Regions from separate parts of the Paenibacillus terrisolis genome, predicted to be linked through region 4. Evidence: riboswitches for the same ligand, from Rfam matches in the RefSeq annotation. Region 4 holds a riboswitch; each other region holds the start of a gene.

Region 1 (4,860 bases), on a different contig from region 4:
GCGGCGAGGTCGATCACTTTGTAATCGTAACCGGAACGTACGGCCTGCCGGTAGACATGTTTCGTCGCCGTTTGAATATCGGCTTTACTAAGCCAGACGGACAATCCGCTTTGAAGATACGGAACGTATTTTTCCGTCGGCAACTGCCGCAGCAGCGTTTCGGAGAAATTCAGAATGTTCAATCTTGTTTTCTTGCGGCTCAGTATTCTGGCTAGCATGAAAATTGCCGTTTCCAAAACATGTATGGATCGAAGCTTGGCTTCGATGCTCTGTTTATTTAAAAGCTCGTTCTCTACGGCGGAAATGAGTGAACGCGTAATTTTGCTTTTGTTTTTTAGCAATAACGAGGTGTGGGGGATCGGAATCCCCAGAGGATGACGAAACAATGCGGTAACCGCAAACCAGTCGGCCATTCCTCCCACCAAACCTGCTTCAAAACTCCCCTTTAATAATTGAACAAAAGTGGACTGGGGTAACAACAAAGTGGCTAAAAAACCGCAAAACATAATTAATAACGAGATCCCGGCCAAATTTCTTGACTTCATTTTATGCCCTCTTTCCATGCCTTGTAGCCGCAGTTCTTTTATTGTCTCCCTTTAGATTAAATCATAGTCGACGGATTCGGTAAACATCGGTTCGCGTCCCCCGCCCCTAAGTTCCCTTTCATGAAGAGTTAATTATAGTAATGAATAATAAGACATCGATTCCTGAATCAATTTTTCTTCATTCGGCGGGTTCCTGTATAAACGGTTGTTCCCATGTTCGTCACCGGCTGCGATTTTGAGTGGAACACGCTTGGCTTGAGCGACTTCGAGCAAGGCGATTTGGACCAGTTCCCGTTGGTTCTGACTCCATTCCGCGCCTTTGCACCGTACAATTTCGAGGGCTTCCTCAACCGTATGATTTCGGATGCACTTTAAGAAAACTCCCCATTTGATCAAATCAAATCCTTTCTGATCCGCGAAAACGAGGCAAGCACCCAAACCGCAGTTTTCTCCGCATGAAAGCTTCAGAACGCAATACCAGCAGCCTTTCGGCTTTTTTACCGTCCAAAGAAAGCTGGGAGGTTCATGAAAGGCAAACAGTTTAATTTGTGACAACTTAGTCTTCATTCGTTTTCCCTCCAGGATTTTCTGCGAATTTTAGTTCAATATGGTGAGTTTTCCGGGCTTTTTCAACAAACTGCCGAATCTCCCGCTCATTCTCGCAAACTGCGGAATGCTCCAGCCAGATGATATATTTCATTTTATGAACGACGGATAAATGAAGGGGAAACGATTCTCTTGACTTGATCACATACCAACCGGAAGGTTTGTTTCTCCAAGGCTCCCGGAAGGCTGCCGGAAGCGGAAGCCTGGTACGAGTGAACCAGTCCTGCTGCTGTTGTTTTTCTCTCAGTTTCTTATAAATTCCGAGCACGATTTCAGAATCCGGGCATTCCAGACAGGAAGCCGGCTGACCAAACTGCCGCAGCACCTCGATTTTGTCTTTCCCGAAGCCGTAACCCACGATAAACCGCTGGCCACATTCTTCATACCATAGAGCTCCGAAACATAAGTAGCGTAAACTGATTGGATCCAAAAGTCCCTGCTCTGTCCCAATATAATATAGTTTCATGTCGTACCCCCGTCGTTTAAAGATTGTATAAACTGTCATTTCAGCAAAAAAACCGCAAACAGAGATAAAACCTCTGCTGCGGTTTTGCGTGGACGAAAAAACAGACCCGGCGCAAATGCAAGGCAAAATAAAGGTTCCCCCTGTCACGCTTACGAGGTTAGCTGCCGGATTCGGGCGGTGGGAGTCGCCCTACCTTAAGAGACCGGAATGATAGTCTCTTCTCGGATTCACCCCAAGAGGACCGTTAAAGGTCCGATGGTTCCCCCGCTTCCCGCCAGGCGGGAATTAAGCGTCGTTCATTACAACGAATCATACTATCTCAAGATTCCTTTTGTAAAAAAGGAAAAGAGCTTTTTCAGGTCCTGCTGAAGCAAATTTTCGCTCAAAAAGAAAAGAAATAAGCTTAAAAAGTATTTGTTGAAGCTTTTCATGTATCTTTCTAATGAAAGCTTAATTTTTTATTTTCAATTAAGGGAAAGGGACGGCAAATGATTTTTTTGCGTTAATTCCATTAAAGCAAGAAAAGGAAAGATAATGGCCGAAGAAATATAAATTTCGAGAGGGAAATTACGATGTAAGCGGTTTTTCGGGAAACTATGCCGTTTTTTTGCGAGTACATTTCTTAATCGATCGCTTTACAAAACCTTGATATCGAACGTATGATGTTAATTGTTTCTTGAATATTATTTCTGAAAACTTATTCATTATCGCTGAATTTCCTAACCTGGAAAACGGGGGAACCGGTTGGAGTTAAGCCTGAAAACGGGTGATTCTCCTATGGGGTGAATCCTGACGGCAATACGCGTCAGGTAGGGCGACTCTTGCCGTCCGAATCCGACAGCTAACCTCGTAAGCGTAGTCAGGAGTGGGTAACTTACTGTGAAAAAGACACAGGCTACCCTGTGTTTTTTTGTTGCCTAAAATTGACTTAACAGGCAGCAAAAATTGAAAATAAACCCGATTTGGTCGGGGGAAATTAGAAAAATAACATTTGTGGCGGTGAAACTTGTGCTTTCCTATTTAAAAAGATTTCTCATTGGGCGTCCGTTAAAATCGACGGAGCTGGGTGAACAAAAACTGACGAAGACAAAAGCGCTTGCGATTCTTTCCTCGGACGCCTTGTCCTCAGTGGCATACGGGCCGGAGCAAATCCTGGTGGTTCTGATGACCATCGGCGCGATCGCTTATTGGTATTCCATTCCAATCGCGGCGGGCGTTTTGGTTCTTTTGGCCGCTTTGATTTTGTCTTATCGTCAAATCATTTTCACCTATCCTCACGGAGGTGGAGCTTACGTTGTTTCCAAAGAGAATCTTGGTGTGCTTCCGGGGTTAGTCGCCGGGGGTTCCCTGCTTGTCGATTACGTTTTGACCGTATCCGTCAGCGTATCGGCCGGGACGGATGCCATTACTTCGGCTTTTCCCAGTTTGCATCCTTACACAGTTATCATAGCTGTTGTTTTTGTGCTTTTCATAACAACGCTGAATTTAAGGGGAGTCACGGAATCCGCATCCGTTTTTGCTTTGCCGGTTTACCTGTTTGTTCTTGCCTTGTTTATTATGATCGGGGCAGGCATTTTTCGTGTTCTGACCGGGCAAGCAGCTCCGGAACTTCATACGCCCCTGGGAACTCCCGTAGCGGGAATCGGCCTGTTTTTGCTGCTTCGCGCCTTCGCCTCCGGGTGTACGGCATTAACCGGGGTTGAAGCTATTTCCAACGCGATCCCCAACTTCAAAGATCCAGCCCCCCGCAATGCGGCCAAGACACTGCTTGCCATGGGAACTTTGCTCGCTTTATTGTTTTCGGGAATCGTCTTTCTTGCTTATTATTATGGCGTTGGCCATCGCACCGATGTAACGGTGCTGTCGCAAATCGCCGAACAGACCTTTGGAAGAAACTTTATGTACTTCTTCATTCAAGGGACAACGGCATTGATTCTGATTCTGGCCGCCAATACGGGATATTCCGCTTTTCCGCTGCTGGCCGTGAATCTCGCCAAAGACAAATTCATCCCGAGGATGTTTACGATCCGGGGAGACCGGCTCGGATATTCCAACGGGATCCTTATTCTGGGACTTTTTTCGATCATTCTGATCGTTGTTTTTGAAGGCAAGACCGAACTGCTGATTCCGCTCTACGCGATCGGGGTATTCATTCCGTTTACCCTTTCCCAAACGGGAATGATGGTTAAATGGTTCCGTGAGAAACCGGCCGGGTGGGTTAAAAAATTTATAATCAACACGACCGGAGCCGTGATTAGCCTTCTGGTCAGCGTTATGTTCTTTATCACCAAGTTCTCCAACGTTTGGCCGGTGCTTATTTTCTTGCCGGTAATCATTTATTTTTTCCACCGGATTCATAAGCATTATATGGCTATCGCGGATCAACTGAGAATATCGACATGCGAACCGGCACTTGCGATTGAAGGAAATGTCATTATCGTTCCGGTCGCCGGGATTACGCATGTCGTGGAAAACTCGCTGAATTATGCCAAGTCGCTTTCTCCTCATCAGATCATCGCCGTTTATGTACCGTTCGAGAGAGAGGAAGAGGCTATTTTCGAAGAAAAGTGGAAAAAATGGCAGCCAGATGTACGGCTCGTGACTTTGTACTCTCCATATCGCAGCATCATACAGCCTTTGGTGAAGTTCGTGGATACGGTTCAGAAAAAGTCGATGGAATCGCATTACCAAGTTACGGTGATCATTCCGCAGTTTATCCCGAAGAAGGGCTGGCATAATATTCTGCACAATCAATCAAGCTTATTGATCAGGGCGCATCTGCTATACCGGAGAAACGTTATCGTAGCGACCGTGCCGTATCATTTGAAGGAATAGCTTTTCATTCCAACATTTGCTTATTCCCGGAATTCGCAAGATAATATACTTACGAAAAGTAATAATAATAACGAATGGGGAGCGAATATATGAACACGGAACCATTGTTTCAGCCGTTTCAGGCAGGGCCGCTTTCGCTTAAGAATAGAATCGTCATGGCGCCGATGACGCGGGGATTTTCACCGGACGGAGTTCCCGGAGCCGATGTTGCCGCTTATTACCGCCGCCGAGCGGAAGGCGGGGTAGGGCTGATTATTACAGAGGGGACGGCCATCAACCATCCTGCTGCGGTAAGCAGTCCGAGCATCCCCAAATTTCATGGAGAAGAAGCGTTAAAAGGCTGGGAGCATGTCGTGAAAGAGGTTCATGCGGCGGGAGGAAAAATCATTCCTCAGCTATGGCATGTGG
Region 2 (4,860 bases), on a different contig from region 4:
CGTTAGGCTGGGGAATAAACACGCTGTGCGGCACCGTACAGATCAGCTCCGGTTCGCTGTAATACTGAACCGCTATGCTGAGACTGCCATAATCCTTGCCGCCGGGAGAAGCCGCCATCCGCTCCGCCACTTCCTTCTGAATCATGACGACGATATGCTCAAGCGGGAGGCCTTCCTCCAGTAGTTTCATCAGAATCGGGGTCGTCACGTAATAAGGCAAGTTAGCCACCACGCTGACGCCGCTGACCCCGCCAAATTCTGTCTCAAACAACGCGCGCAGATTCAGCTTCAGCACATCGCCGTGAATGACGCGAACATGCGGGTGCGGCTCCAACACCTCTTCCAAAATCGGCAGCAGACGCTGGTCGATTTCCACCGCAACCACTTTCCCGGCCTCCTGAGCCAGTTTTTCGGTCAATGCGCCGATCCCCGGCCCGATTTCAAGAGCCCCCTTGGACGCGTCCAAACCGGCGGCTGCAACGATTTTGCCGAGTATATTTTGATCGATCAGAAAGTTCTGACCCAGACTTTTCTTAAAAGAAAATCCGTGCCGTTGAATAATTTCCTTCGTCCGGCGCGGCGTAGAAACATCTTCATTCCTGTTCATGGGTGATTGACTCCTTTGTCTTCGAGCTCCGCGAGGGCGGCCGCGAATTCTTCCCTGCTGATCTTGAACACCGTCAGCCGTTTATGGAACTGCTTGCCGTTGCAGTATCCGATGCCAAGCAGCTCTCCCATCACCCGCCGGCGTGCAGCGGCTTCCGGATGAACGATCAGGCCCGCCTCTATCAAGTCTGCCCAATCAATGAGCCCCTCCACTCCCTGAAGCTCGCAGCGGACCTTGGAGAGCGCTTCGCGGATCGCCTCCGGCGAAGCGTTCTCCACGCCGATGTCTCCGCGTTTCGTGGCGTCCGCTTCCCGTATAAAGGCATGCTTGCACCCCGGAACCCGGGCCGCGACGATTTTACGGATTCGCTCCCCCGCATGGTCGGGATCCGTAAAAATAATAACTCCCCGCCGCTCCTGCGCCAGGGCAATTTTTCGCAGCGTCGTCTCGTTGATCGCCGACCCGCCCGTCTCGATCGTGTCGGCCTCCACGGCCCGTTTAATCGCGACGGTATCGTCGCGCCCCTCCACCACGATGACCTCTTTGATCATGTGCCGTCTTCCCTTCCGTTTACAACAAAAAGAAGAGGAAGGCTCCTCTTCTAATCCAATGTCTTATTCATCATCCTAATACTATCTTATTCCCCTCGCAAAGTAAAACGAGGTTAGTTTAATTCAGGCTTTGTCGGACCGATGACATATACGGTACGGCCCTTTTTGAGCCCGAAATTTGTCGCTGCCTTGAGCGAGTCGTAATATACGTCAATCTTATGTCCGTCGATAGCGCCGCCGGTATCCTCCGCCTTGCGGAAGCCGAGCCCTTCGATGTAGACCCACCATCCGAGCGGAACGATGCTGGTATCAACCGCAATGGTTCTTCCTTGCGTTACGCGCGTCCCGGAAGCGGTTCTCGTGCCGATACCTTCCTCTTCGGAGGAATAAGCCGTTAAGGTAACGTTTTTAAGTACCTTTTTGTATTTAAACGACACGCCGCCTTTTGTGGTCAGCCCGCTGATATTTACCGCGTTCGGATTACGGGTAATGCTTGCGGATTTGACCTCTGCCGGCTTTTTGACGCCAACTGCGATGACCTTGGGCTGAGCGCTTACCGCCACTTCTTTGCCAAGCCACCGCTTCGTTACGAATTTGCCATCCTCGTACACCTTTTCGATGTTGTGAACGACCACGCCATTGCTTCCCGGCTGAAGGACTTTGGTTTTGCCCTTAAGCAGGTTCTCGTCTGACGTCTTCACGATGGTGAACGGAACTGTAATTTTTTCCTGAACAGTTTGCTTGCTGACACGGACGATCTTGATATCCGAATCAGACGTTAGCGCGCTGCCCAGCGCCGGTTTTATTTTATCGTCTTTGCTCAGGGCGATGCCAAGCTCGGTGATGGCCCCCTGTACGCTGCTTTTCGTGGTGAAATGAACCTTCGTTGCTCCGTCCACGCTTACGGTTACCGGAACCGCATGCACGGCAACAAAATGATTGTCCGCCCCTTGCGAGCCGGCAAGAAGCTGGACTGCTGAATCTTGCTTGCTCAGCATACCGACTGGCGCTTTCTTAAGATCCGCCTGAGACACGCCTGTCTCGGCCGATTGGATCTTGCCTTCCGCTACCAGAGAAGTCTCTTTTTTATCGTTTTGGCCAAATAGCCAAATCAGGATGATGATGATCACTGCGACGGTCAGAACTCCAACAATCGAAATCTGACGTAAATTCTCATGCTTCCATCGCATTGCGTAAGACATGCTGGATGAGCGTGATTGATGGGTGTCTTCTTTGTGGAAAATGCCCATTTCGTCCGTCCTCCTTCATAGTCCCGCCGTCTAGGTCGATGCATGATACGTTTGACGTGACTACAGATCGTTTTTACGAAACGCGGTGAAATCCCCCGTATTTCGCATCCTGCCCCAGTCTACCTGGCATATGTCACCTCCTGTTTAACAACAGTATGATGACCCTATTACTTTTATTCAAAAACAAAAGAAGCCTAAAGAAAGAGTTAGAGGAACTCCTTCGTGGCTTCCGAATTGTCTTGGTGTAATAGGATGCACGAGTTACCTCTCTTATTGACGCTTACGAGGTTAGCTGTCGGGTTCGGACGAAAGAGAGCCGCCCTTTCTCAGTTCATTCGCTCATGGCGCAATGACCTCGAATTCACCCCTAAGACCCTGTAAAGAAATCAAATACAGCAACAGCCGGTGCTCTAAGCACTGCCCTTAACCATTCCTGTATCGGTTCCCCCGTTCTCCAAATGGAGATTCAGCGAGACTGGTTCATGGAACCAAAGTCATCGAATAGGCTCGCCCAACTGACGAGTGAGCCAAAATGACTACAGAAGAAATTCTAACTTGTTTCCATGCATGTTGTAAAGGACGAATCAACCACGTTTTTTAAAAAAAATGGTTAAAAAAATGTAACTAACTTGGATTTTCTGGTTAAAAAGCATTCATATTTCGAAAATCCTGCTTTTTTCGGCCCATTTGCTCCGGAATTCACCGTATTCCAAATCGTTCCATTGCATTTCGGGAGGTAATTTCGGCGATTTCCTCCACGAACACCCCTTTTAACTCGGCCGCCGCTTCCGCAACCAGACGTACATGGGCGGATTCGTTTCTTTTCCCTCGAAATGGATGCGGAGTAAGATATGGGGAATCGGTTTCGATCAACAAACGGTCCATCGGTGTTTTGGCTAAAACTTCCTTTGGCTGTTTTGCATTTTTAAACGTTATCGGTCCGCCGAACGACAAATGGAATCCCAAATCCAGACACATTTTGGCAATTTCCCAACTACCGGAGAAGGAGTGAAGCACACCTCCGACTTCGCTCGCTTTCTCTTCGCGCAAAATTCGGACTACATCCTCGTGCGCTTCCCGATTATGGATGCTGATGGGCATTCCGAGGCTGCGAGCGAGGCCGATTTGATCGCGGAAAACTTTGTGCTGAACCTCTTTCGGTGACGTATCCCAGTAATAATCCAGACCGATCTCGCCGATGGCCACGACCTTCTCATGCTTGCATAATTCAGCGATCCAGTCCAAATCGCCCTCTTGCATCGTAATCGCATCCTGAGGATGCCAGCCGACGGCGGCATAAATAAAGTCATAAGATTCCGCAAGTTTCATCGTCGTCGGGATCGTTTCACGGTTAAAGCCGATATTGATCATACGCGTAACCCCTTGTTCCACCGCGCGGGCAATCGCTTGCTCACGATCTTCGTCAAACTGGGGCGCATCCATATGGGTATGGGTGTCGAATAACATCATCGATAGTTCCTCCCAGGCTGTTTTTTGATTCGTTTCTTAATGCTGCTGCTCGAAAATCCTTGCAATGTTTGCCGGCAGCCGGCCGATCACAGCGGATAATTTATTGTCGGGATAGTACAAATGAAATTTGCCGCGGTGGAGTCCGCTGATCGACCTTACAATGTCGGACACCTCGGAAATTTCCCGGAGCCGGTCGCGTCGGTCGAGCAGCAAGATCTGCTTCTGTCCGAAAGCTTCCTCCGGACGAAACACATCATAAGGCAGATCGGTCGGAAAATCAATTTCCAGATCGTATTCCGGGTTAAGCCCGGCCTTAGCAAACGCCTCCCGAATTCCCTCGATCGTTTCCAAATCCAGCGATTCGCATTCTACATATTTATACAATTTACGTTCCAAGAATCGACCGCATAAATCACTGAGCAAAGGATCGGACTCTTGCTTCCACTGCATAAAGGCCGTTTGCATCAGCGCCTCATCCAGCAGTAAATATTCCTGGACCGTTAATTCACGGTTAAACAGTCCCGGCAAAGGATCCGGCAAGAACTTAAACGAATGCCCGGCCTCTAAAAGCTCTTTGGCCCGGCGCAAAATCTGCCGCAAAATGATCTCCGAGCTGCGGGTAACGGGATGGAAGTATACCTGCCAGTACATTTGGTAACGGGACATCAAATAATCCTCAACCGCGTGCATGCCCGACTCCTTGACGACTACCCGGCCCTGATGAGGACGCAGCATCCGCAAAATCCGGTCCATGTCAATCGTGCCGTAATTGACCCCGGTAAAATAGGCGTCCCGCAGCAAATAATCCATCCGGTCGGCATCAAGCGGACTGGAGACCAGATTGACGACAATCGGATTGCCGTAATCCTTACGGATGACCGCGGCGACTTTTTCGGGGAAATCCTCACCCATGCGCCGAAGCACCTGGCCGACCTCCGTGTCGCCAAGCATAATTTTGCAGGTCCAATCCTCGTGATGCATT
Region 3 (4,860 bases), on a different contig from region 4:
GCCACATGTATGGCCTTTTATTGATTAATTACCGTTTCAAATTGCTCGATATTTTTCTTGGAGCCGATGATAACCATAATATCGCCTTGGCTAAGCTGGTCCATGGCGGTCGGAGCTACGATAATCCCGCTTTCGCGATGGATTGCCACAATGCTGCACCCGAAACGGGCTCTCGGATTGAGATCGCCGACGATTTTGCCGTTTAGGCATTCAGGAACATTCATCTCTACGATGCTGTATTCCTTGGACAATTCGATGTAATCCAGCAGGTTTGGCGTTACGAGCTGATGGGCCACGCGAATCCCCATGTCCCTCTCCGGGTAAATGACTCGATCCACGCCCAGCTTCTCCAGCGCCCGCCCGTGCAGAACGGAGATCGCCTTGGCGACGACGGTTTTCATACCAAGCTCCTTCAGCAAAATGGCCGACAGAATATTTAGCTGAATGTCGCTGCCGATCGCCACGATGCCGCAGTCAAAATTGCGCACGCCCAGCGATTTCAACACCTCTTCATCGGTGGGGTCAGCCACGACCGCATGGGTGAGTTGATCGCCCAAAGCCTCCACGATTTCCTCATTCCGGTCAATGCCGAGCACCTCGTAACCAAGATCCATCAGCTCCAGAGCCAGACTTGATCCAAAGCGTCCCAGCCCGATCACCACAAACTGCTGTGTTTTCATTGTAGATTAATCCCCTTATCCTATGATCATTTTGCCTTCCGGATGGCGATATAATTCTTTACCTTTTTTCGGACCGAGCGCGTATGCCAGCGTAAGAGGTCCCAGCCGTCCGGCGAACATGGTGAAGCTGATGATGATTTTGCCGATTAAAGTCAGCTTGCCGGTCAATCCCATGGTCAAACCAACCGTACCGAAGGCGGACGTTGTCTCAAACAGAATGCTGAGGAAGCTGGCATCCTCCGTCGTCGACAAGATCATGGCCACGGCAATAACCAGAAACAAGGCCAACATCGCCAGCGTAACCGCTTTGAAAATCCGTTCCTGGGCCAGACGATAACGGAACAACACCAAGTCCGAGCGCCCGCGGATCATGGAAATCACCGCGCCGACCAGAATCGTAAACGTCGTCGTTTTGATCCCGCCCCCGGTGGAGCCCGGCGACGCCCCGATAAACATCAGGATGATCATAAAAAACTGGGTGGCCTGACGCAAAGCGCCGATGTCCAGTGTGTTGGCTCCCGCCGTTCTGGGCGTTACCGATTGGAAGAACGAGCTCCAGATCTTCGCGCTCCAGTTTAACGGCTCCAGTGTTCTGGAATTCGTGAATTCGAATATAAAAATAACGAGCGCCCCGACAACTATCAGTGCGGACGTCATGGACAACACGACTTTGGAATGCAATGACAGCCTGCGGTGGCGCCGAAATTCAATGAGATCGGACAAGACGATGAACCCGATCCCCCCGGAGACGATCAAAAACATGGCTACAAAATTCGTGACCGGGTCGCCGACATATTGCGTCAGGCTGCGGTATTCGCCAAACAGGTCAAATCCGGCATTGTTAAACATCGAGACGGCGTGAAAGACTCCGAAATAGACCGCCCGGCCAAACGGCATGTCAAAAGCCCAGCGCAGCGCGAAAGTCACGGCCGCACAAGCCTCGATGACGAGCGAATACATCAACACCTTGCGGATCAGCCGAACGATGCCCTCCATCGAATTCTGGTTCATCGCCTCCTGCAGCAGCAGACGGTCCTTCAGCGATATTTTCCGCTTAAATACGAGAGAAAATAACGTTGCCATGGTCATGAATCCCAACCCGCCGACCTGAATCAGCAGCATGATCACGACTTGCCCGAATGTGGAAAAATACGTTCCCGTGTCCCGAACGACCAGACCGGTTACGCAGGTTGCCGAGGTTGCCGTAAACAAAGCATCGATAAAAGGCGTCGTCTCTCCCCGTGTACTTGAGATCGGCAGCATCAGCAGCAGCGCGCCCAGAAGAATAATCAGGGCAAAACCCAGCACAAGAATCTGGGGCGGAGAAAACTTGAACCATTTGGATAGCAACCTATTCACCTCATCGCTTAATTAGGAAAAACAAAAGAAAAAAGCACTGGAAATCCAATGCCTTTCGGGTTTGGCTCCTGTTGCAAAGGCCTACGAGGTTAGCTGACGGATTCGGACATGCACAGTTGCCCTATTCGCTCTCTTACCCGGCATTCCTGCCGGCTCCAAGCGAAATTCACCCCGGAAAATTCGGTTCCCCCGTTTTCAAATGAAATTCGGCCGTATTTTATTTTCATCGAGTTACATTTCATTTTTATCAAATGGATTATAATCCATAATCCAACCTATCACAATGGCTCTTTTCGATGAAATAGCCTTGAAAATCGTGAAAACCAAGAACTCATAGCTTATGATCTCGCTAAATCTAACACATTGGGGAACTTATCTTCGATTATTGGAGGTTTTCATTTATATTTTCATCACCGTCTCTGGCGCGCGGGGTACGCCCTATGATATCTTTACTGTGACGCGATTGCAGTAAAATAATCCCTTTTACAAAAATTTTAAAGGAGCTTAACCATGAACTTGATATCGCAAACCTCTGGGAGGAAAATCAAGCCCAAAACGCTTTGGCTGATGGCCGCGCTCGGATTTATCGTTTTTATCCTTGTTCAGGTTCTCCCGACCGACGCGTCGGAAACGCTGCAAATGGAGCAGCAGGAGAAAACGATTTCCAAACAGCAGGCAGCAAGCGCTGCCGAAGATTTCGCCGCATCCCAGCTTCAATTGGAAGGAGAACTTAAGCCTGCTCTCGTTACATATGAAACGCAATCGGATTTATACGGTTATTTGGCCAAAGAAGATCTGCTCGGCCCGTTTCTGAAATCCTATGACAAGAACTTTCCTTATGACGTCTTTCGCGTTCGTTTCAATAACCCGAATGAAGTGTTGTCCGCATTAACCGTAGACGTCCACATGACGACCGGAAAAGTGGTCAGCTTCGAAGAAATCACGACCGCCAGCAATAAAAATAAGCAGGATATGCTAAGCAATGGTTCGGAAACCGTCGACAGCCTGCGCTCCTGGGAAGGCGATTTGACGCTGGAGCAGAAAGAAAAATTAGCCCAGCCTTACTTGACGTATTTCGGGTTTAACAAAAGCGGGATTCAACCAGCAGCCAATGAGAGCGAAGTCGGCTTGTTGTACCAAATCCCGGATTTCAAGGTCGGGCAATCCAAAGCCCAAATCAAATTCAGCTTCGAATACGGCCAGGTTTCTTCGATGGAAGCTTCCTTCAGCGTTCCGAAATCACATACCGATTACGTGGCTCATCAGACCACGATTGCCAACTGGCTGACGTTTGGCGGTTATGCCCTGTTCACGTTTGTTCTGGGCATTTTGGCCATCGTCTACAGCGGATTGACACGGGTGCACACGTCTTTTAAAAGAGGGATTTTCCTGGCTTCCGTCTACTTTGTTCTTTCGACCGCCAGTACGATCAACATGCTGCCCGTTTTCCAAAAAGAGAGCATGTCTTCCGCCGTGCTGCTTATCGGATTCATTATCCAGGGATTAGTTACCCTGATCCTTGCCGCCTCCGTTTATTTCTCCTTGGTTGGGGGAGACGGATTGTGGCGCAAACAAGGAATCGCCCTGTGGCCGCGCGCCAAGGAGTCCGGATATGGACGGCATGTTTTGGGCGCGGTGTCCGACGCCTATGCCTGGGCCCTGATATTGCTGGGCGCACAGTCCGTCATCTTTTTTGTACTGGAACGAACGCTTCACACCTGGTCGACGACCGACGCCACACAGTCCCCATACAATATGATTTACCCAATTTTCATGCCTCTGCTTGCTTGGGTAGCCGGGATTGGGGAAGAAGCCGTATACCGGCTGTTCGGCATCCCGATGTTGAAGAAAATATTCCGCAGCACATTTGTCGCCAGCGTGATCACAACGATGATCTGGGCGTTCGGCCATACGCTGTATCCGATTTACCCTGTCACTTCCCGTCCGATCGAGCTGCTGTTCATCGGTCTGCTGTTCAGCTTCATCTTTTTGCGGTACGGCTTCGTGACGGTCATGTTCTCGCATACGATTTTCGATACGATTCTGATGTCTTTAAGCATCATTTTCATGGGCGGCGCCCTGAATTTCACGGCAGGCGTGTTTTATATCGTTCTTCCCGCCATCGTCGCTTACGTCGTCTACCGGTTTAATCCGCCGGGGAAAGAACGAAAGCCGCTGCCGTTCGACAAAAAAGAGGAGCCGTTGTTTACGACTCCTCATCCCGAAGGGCATTTATAATTTCATTCGCCAGTTTATCACCAATGGAAAGAGGCCGGAAGTCTTCGACGGAGGCCTCTTTAATTTTTTTCAGCGAGCCAAAATGCTTGAGCAGCGCTTTACGGCGTTTTTCCCCGATTCCGGGGATCGCGTCGAGCCGCGAGGTCACCATTGATTTGCCGCGCTGTTCGCGGTGGAACGAGATGGCGAAGCGGTGCACTTCGTCCTGAATGCGCTGCAGCAGGTAAAATTCCTGGCTGTCGCGCGGCAGGTGAATCGGCTCCGGCGGATCATAAGCCATCAACTGAGCCGTCTTATGTTTCGCGTCCTTAACAAGGCCGCAGACGGGAATGTACAGCCCCAGCTCGTTCTCGAGAATTTCGGTCGCCGCAGAAATTTGCCCCTTGCCGCCGTCCACAACGATCAGATCCGGCATCGGCAAATTCTCCTTCAGCACCCGTTCGTATCTGCGGCGGATCACCTCGCGCATCGTTTCGTAATCGTCCGGGCCCTGTACGGTCCGGACTTTATATTTGCGGTATTCCTTCTTGGCCGGCTTGCCGTCGATGAATACCACCATCGCCGAAACGGGGTTCGTCCCCTG
Region 4 (4,860 bases):
AAATAGTATATCAATTAACCTGTCGCATTCCAACAACGGGTAGCTTGACAAGTATTAGCTGGTTTTATGGCCTTATTTCCACTGAAGTGGCCTCATTCTGAATGAATAGCGCCGTTTTATGGCTCTATTTCTTCAGGAGAGTCGCTTTTTCCCTCGAATTTGGACGTTTTGCCGAAAATAAGACCATTTTGTACCGCAATTTTCAGGAAAATGCGGCTTCAGAGTGAAATTAGGCCATTTTATACCGCTATTCGAGACACTTGCCCGGCACTTCCGATGATTTGCTTAAAAAAGCCGGTAATAGACCCAATAGAAAAAAAGATGATGCAGGGATAGCCCCCCGCATCATCTTTTTTTTCACTTTTTATTCCTTTTTCAGCTAAGTGAGCGGTTCGTAAATGAGCCAATCAACTTTTGCAACCTCTCATTTTACAGCTTCACCTACTTCAACACATACAGCTTAACGTTCTGAAATCCGAAGGTATTAACGGCGTCGGGGCTGCCCGGAATGAAGATATCGATCCGGTTGCCTTTGATCGCGCTGCCCTGGTCGCTTGCCGTGGCGACAAAAGCCTGCTTCGGCAATCCGGGATGACTGTGTCCGGTCACGAGTACTTTCGTACCCATCGGAATCACATTCGGATCAACCGCAATTGTGCCGATTTGCAGCGGGTTTCCGAAATAATCAACGGCTCCCCAACCTCCGTTCTCGCTCGCCGCGGAGGAATAAGCGGTGGCTTTCACATCAATTGTCCGAGAGTAATTAAAGGTCTTGCCCCAAGCCTCAACGACGTTGCTATCCGAAGCCACCTTCAGCGTTGGCAGCGCTTTCGAATCGGCTGCCGTTATAGTTTTTGCCTTCGCCGCAGCCATGGTCGTGAACGTCGCCGCGGTTTGGCCCGGAATCGTAATTTTCAGACCGGCGTAAATATTCGTCGATTTGATGTTCGGATTGGCGGTGATGAGCTTGTTCATATTCACTCCGTACTCCTTGGCCAGAAGGTAAAACGTATCTCCTTCCTTCGCCGTATGTACTGCGTCCGCATGTGCCGGAACGGCCTGCAACACCAGTGCCAAACTTGCGGCGACAACCGCCGATTTTGCAAATCTCGACCAAATACGATGTTTCAACATAAAAAATGACCTCCTTGGATTGCCGGCGGAGTTAGTTGTCGGATTCGGAAAAAGGATCGTTCCCGGCGCTAGGTTCAACAAGCGCTTCACCCCAAGAAAAGTCGCAATCACTAATCGTACTTCGATTGGCGGCTTTTCGTAAATCGTCCCCCGCACCTGTTTAACGAACAGGTTTTGGCCTTCCTAGAATATATCACAATTTTGTAACCTATAGGAGATGAAAGTTTTACCAATCGCGTGAAAACGTTGATTTTACAAAGGAAATCTGTTCTTTGAAATGATGACAAACTAGTAAATAACCGCCCGAATCTCTCGGGCGGTTATCTGTTAAAGTGGAAAATCAAAGCACTTTGCTTAGGAAATCCTGAGTACGCTGATGCTTGGGAGCGCCGAACACACCCTCCGGTGTTCCTTGCTCAAGAATAACCCCTTCGTCCATGAACAGGATCCGGTCGCCGACTTCGCGGGCAAAGCCCATTTCGTGAGTTACGATGACCATCGTCATGCCGCGTTCCGCTAGTTTCTTCATGACATCGAGCACTTCGCCGACCATCTCCGGGTCCAGCGCGGACGTAGGCTCGTCAAACAGCATGACATGCGGTTCCATCGCAAGCGCCCTTGCAATGGCAATCCGCTGCTTCTGGCCGCCCGACAGCTGGGAAGGATAAGCGTCGCGCTTTTCTTCCAGTCCAACTGTGTGAAGCAAATCCATGGCGATCGCTTCCGCTTTGCTTTTCTCCATCTTTTTGACACGGATCGGAGCAAGCGTAATATTGTCCAGCACGGTTTTATGAGGAAACAAGTTGAACTGCTGAAATACCATGCCCATCTTTTCGCGGGCTTTATTGATGTTATAATTCTTGCCGGTGATGGACTCGCCTTCGAACTTAATCTCGCCCTGCGTCGGTTCCTCCAGCAGATTCAAACAGCGCAAAAATGTGCTTTTGCCCGATCCGCTCGGGCCAATGACAACCACAACCTCGCCCTTGGCAATTTCCAGGTCGATGCCTTTCAAGATATGGAGCTGTCCAAACTTTTTATGCAAATCCTTAACGGTGATCACTGGCCTTCAACTTCCTTTCGAACACGCCCAGAATCCGGGACAAAGTGAATGTCAAAATAAAATACATAATTGCCACGATCAGATAAGGCGCCATTCCGTCATACGTAATGCCCACGACGGCGCCGGACTGGAACATCAGCTCGGTGATGCCGATGATCGATACGATCGATGATTCCTTAATGATCGTAACGAACTCGTTGCCGATGGCGGGCAGCACGGATTTGATCGCCTGCGGAATGATGATGAAGCGCAGCGCCATCCCCTGCGTCATACCTAATGAGCGAGCCGCTTCTCCCTGCCCGCGGTCAACGCCCTGAATCCCGGCGCGAAAGATTTCCGCCAAATAAGCCGAGCTGTTGATCGACAGGGTAATGGCCCCGGATTCGATCGGCGTAAAACTGATATTAAACGCCGTCGCGAAGCCGTAATGGATGATAAAGAGCTGCACGAGCATCGGCGTGCCCCGCAAGAACTCGACCCAGGCGTTGCCTATAAAACGCACGATTGCAAATGGGGACATCCGCACCAAGGCCACAAGCAGCCCTAAAATGAAGCCGCATAATACGCCGATGGCTGCCAACAGCAGCGTATATTGCACGCCGGTCAGAAAATAGCTTTTGTAATCCATAAACACGCTGAATAGATTCATACCCCGTTCATTCCTCCTAGTTTACCTCAAAACATTATACAAAAAAAAGAGAAAATAGCGAAGAGACTCCGCTATTTTCCGAAAGGTTGTTTGACGGATTATTGTTCGGCAAGCTCGCTGGCGTCGGCCACGAATTTATCGATGCTGCCGTCTCCGATCAAGCGGTCGAGGGTTGTGTTTACTTGATCAAGCAGCTCTTTGTTGCCCTTCTTGATACCGATGACGTATCCTTCGTCTTCCGTTACCGGTTTGGCGTCCGTAATGGCGATGCCTTTGACCTTCTTGACGAATGATTCGGCAACGGGTCCTTCAATAATCGCGGCATCCACGCGATTGGAGGTTAACTGCATAATAATGTCGTTAATCTTTGCAAGCGAAGTCAGCTTCGCGTCTTTGATTTCCTTGGCCATGTCTTCCTGAATGGAGCTCTTTTGCACGCCGATCTTCGCACCTACCAAAGATTCCATCGTTGCGTATTTGTCTTTGTCTTCTTCGCGAGTCACGATGGCCTGCTCAGCCTTGTAGTAAATCTTGGACATATCGATTTGCTTCGCCCGTTCCGGAGTTGGGCTAAGTCCGGAAATGACAAGATCTACCCGGTCGCTCGAAAGCTCGTTCAGCAAGGAGTCGAACTGCATATCCTTGATTTGGAGTTCTGCGCCCATGTCTTTGGCGATTTCTTTCGCAATCTCCACGTCAAAACCTACGATTTGGTCTTTGCCGTCGGCATCTTTAATATGAAATTCGTATGGCGGGAAGTCGGCGCTTAGGCCGATGGTCAGCGTCTTGGACGCTTCCGTGTTCGTGCTGTTGCCACCGGCTGCGCTCGTCGCATTTCCGTTTGTTCCTGCATCGTTTTTATTTTGCCCGCAGGCTGCCAGTACCCCAGCCACTAAAACCAGCGATATCAATAATGTGCCCCATTTTTTCATATATCTCTCTCCTATCAAATTATGAACTTTTCGATAAATCCCATCATTACTGGGCTAATTATAAATCAGATTGTATATATATGCAAAGGTTTTTCACGATTTATCATACTTTGGTCAATAAATTAAATATTTACATTTGGTCTTCGGTGGGAATAATGCTCATTATAACAAAACCCTGCCTTAAGGAGGCTTTTCAGCTATGCTTCTTGAAGCCATGTATCATGTCCCCCGGGACAAATGGGCTTACGCCTATGACTCTGCCACGATTCACCTGCGCGTGCGCACCAAACGGGACGATGTTCAAAACGTATTTGCGATGACCGGCGACAAATACGACTGGAAAGGAACTTATCAGGAGCTGCCGATGGAGCTGGCCGCCCACGACCGGATGTTCGATTATTGGGAAATCGCCGTCCGCCCCCGTTTCAAGCGTTTGTCATACGCTTTTAAACTGACTTCGGGCACCGAAACGGCATACATGCTGGATACGGGGATCCAAAATGAAGCGCCGACGCCTCCCGGAGAAATGTATGAATATCCATACATCCATGACATTGACGTCTTCAAGGTACCCGAATGGGCAAAGCAGGCCGTTTTTTATCAGATCATACCGGAGCGTTTCGCCAATGGAGATCCCTCCAACGATCCAACCCCCGTCGAATCTTGGGGCGGCAAGCCTTCTCGGGAAAATTTCTTCGGCGGCGATCTGCAGGGGATTCTGGATCACTTGGAGGATCTCTCCGACCTTGGGATTAACGCCATCTATTTTACGCCGCTGTTCATTTCCCCTTCCAATCACAAATACGATACGCTGGACTATAGACGCGTCGACCCTCATTTCGGCGACAACAAACTTCTGAAACAGGTCGTCGACCGATGCCATGAGCATGGCATCCGCGTTGTCCTGGACGCGGTATTCAATCATTGCGGAGAGCATTTCCCTCCGTTTCAGGATGTGCTGAAAAACGGGGCTTCATCCCGATACGCGGACTGGTTCCATATCAATCAATTTCCGCCAAATGTTCAAAATGGAATTCCCTCCTACGACACTTTTGGTTTTTTTGCCCATATGCCCAAATTCA

What was found. Region 4 has a riboswitch for cyclic di-AMP ahead of ACI48K_RS21030 (3D domain-containing protein). Riboswitches for the same ligand answer to the same signal wherever they lie in the genome.
Region 1: another riboswitch for cyclic di-AMP. It lies ahead of ACI48K_RS22020 (hypothetical protein); the one in region 4 lies ahead of ACI48K_RS21030 (3D domain-containing protein).
Region 2: another riboswitch for cyclic di-AMP. It lies ahead of ACI48K_RS21115 (G5 domain-containing protein); the one in region 4 lies ahead of ACI48K_RS21030 (3D domain-containing protein).
Region 3: another riboswitch for cyclic di-AMP. It lies ahead of ACI48K_RS11705 (TrkH family potassium uptake protein); the one in region 4 lies ahead of ACI48K_RS21030 (3D domain-containing protein).

Annotation. Positions count from the first base shown of each region.
Region 1 covers NZ_JBKFGG010000036.1:6,862-11,721, forward strand. The annotation lists gene ACI48K_RS22010 (DUF445 domain-containing protein) at 1-563, opposite strand, end outside; gene ACI48K_RS22015 (hypothetical protein) at 678-1,112, opposite strand; gene ACI48K_RS22020 (hypothetical protein) at 1,102-1,617, opposite strand; cyclic di-AMP (ydaO/yuaA leader) riboswitch at 1,749-1,919, opposite strand; cyclic di-AMP (ydaO/yuaA leader) riboswitch at 2,316-2,488, shown strand; gene ACI48K_RS22025 (APC family permease) at 2,626-4,452, shown strand; gene ACI48K_RS22030 (NADH:flavin oxidoreductase) at 4,542-4,860, shown strand, end outside.
Region 2 covers NZ_JBKFGG010000033.1:12,583-17,442, reverse strand. The annotation lists gene rsmA (16S rRNA (adenine(1518)-N(6)/adenine(1519)-N(6))-dimethyltransferase RsmA) at 1-607, opposite strand, end outside; gene rnmV (ribonuclease M5) at 604-1,158, opposite strand; gene ACI48K_RS21115 (G5 domain-containing protein) at 1,272-2,408, opposite strand; cyclic di-AMP (ydaO/yuaA leader) riboswitch at 2,671-2,890, opposite strand; gene ACI48K_RS21110 (TatD family hydrolase) at 3,108-3,878, opposite strand; gene ACI48K_RS21105 (HD domain-containing protein) at 3,915-4,860, opposite strand, start outside.
Region 3 covers NZ_JBKFGG010000010.1:9,436-14,295, forward strand. The annotation lists gene ACI48K_RS11700 (potassium channel family protein) at 18-680, opposite strand; gene ACI48K_RS11705 (TrkH family potassium uptake protein) at 696-2,030, opposite strand; cyclic di-AMP (ydaO/yuaA leader) riboswitch at 2,103-2,261, opposite strand; gene ACI48K_RS11710 (CPBP family intramembrane glutamic endopeptidase) at 2,550-4,277, shown strand; gene uvrC (excinuclease ABC subunit UvrC) at 4,246-4,860, opposite strand, start outside.
Region 4 covers NZ_JBKFGG010000032.1:81,871-86,730, reverse strand. The annotation lists gene ACI48K_RS21030 (3D domain-containing protein) at 442-1,134, opposite strand; cyclic di-AMP (ydaO/yuaA leader) riboswitch at 1,140-1,324, opposite strand; gene ACI48K_RS21025 (amino acid ABC transporter ATP-binding protein) at 1,475-2,197, opposite strand; gene ACI48K_RS21020 (amino acid ABC transporter permease) at 2,184-2,846, opposite strand; gene ACI48K_RS21015 (transporter substrate-binding domain-containing protein) at 2,945-3,778, opposite strand; gene ACI48K_RS21010 (alpha-glycosidase) at 3,978-4,860, shown strand, end outside.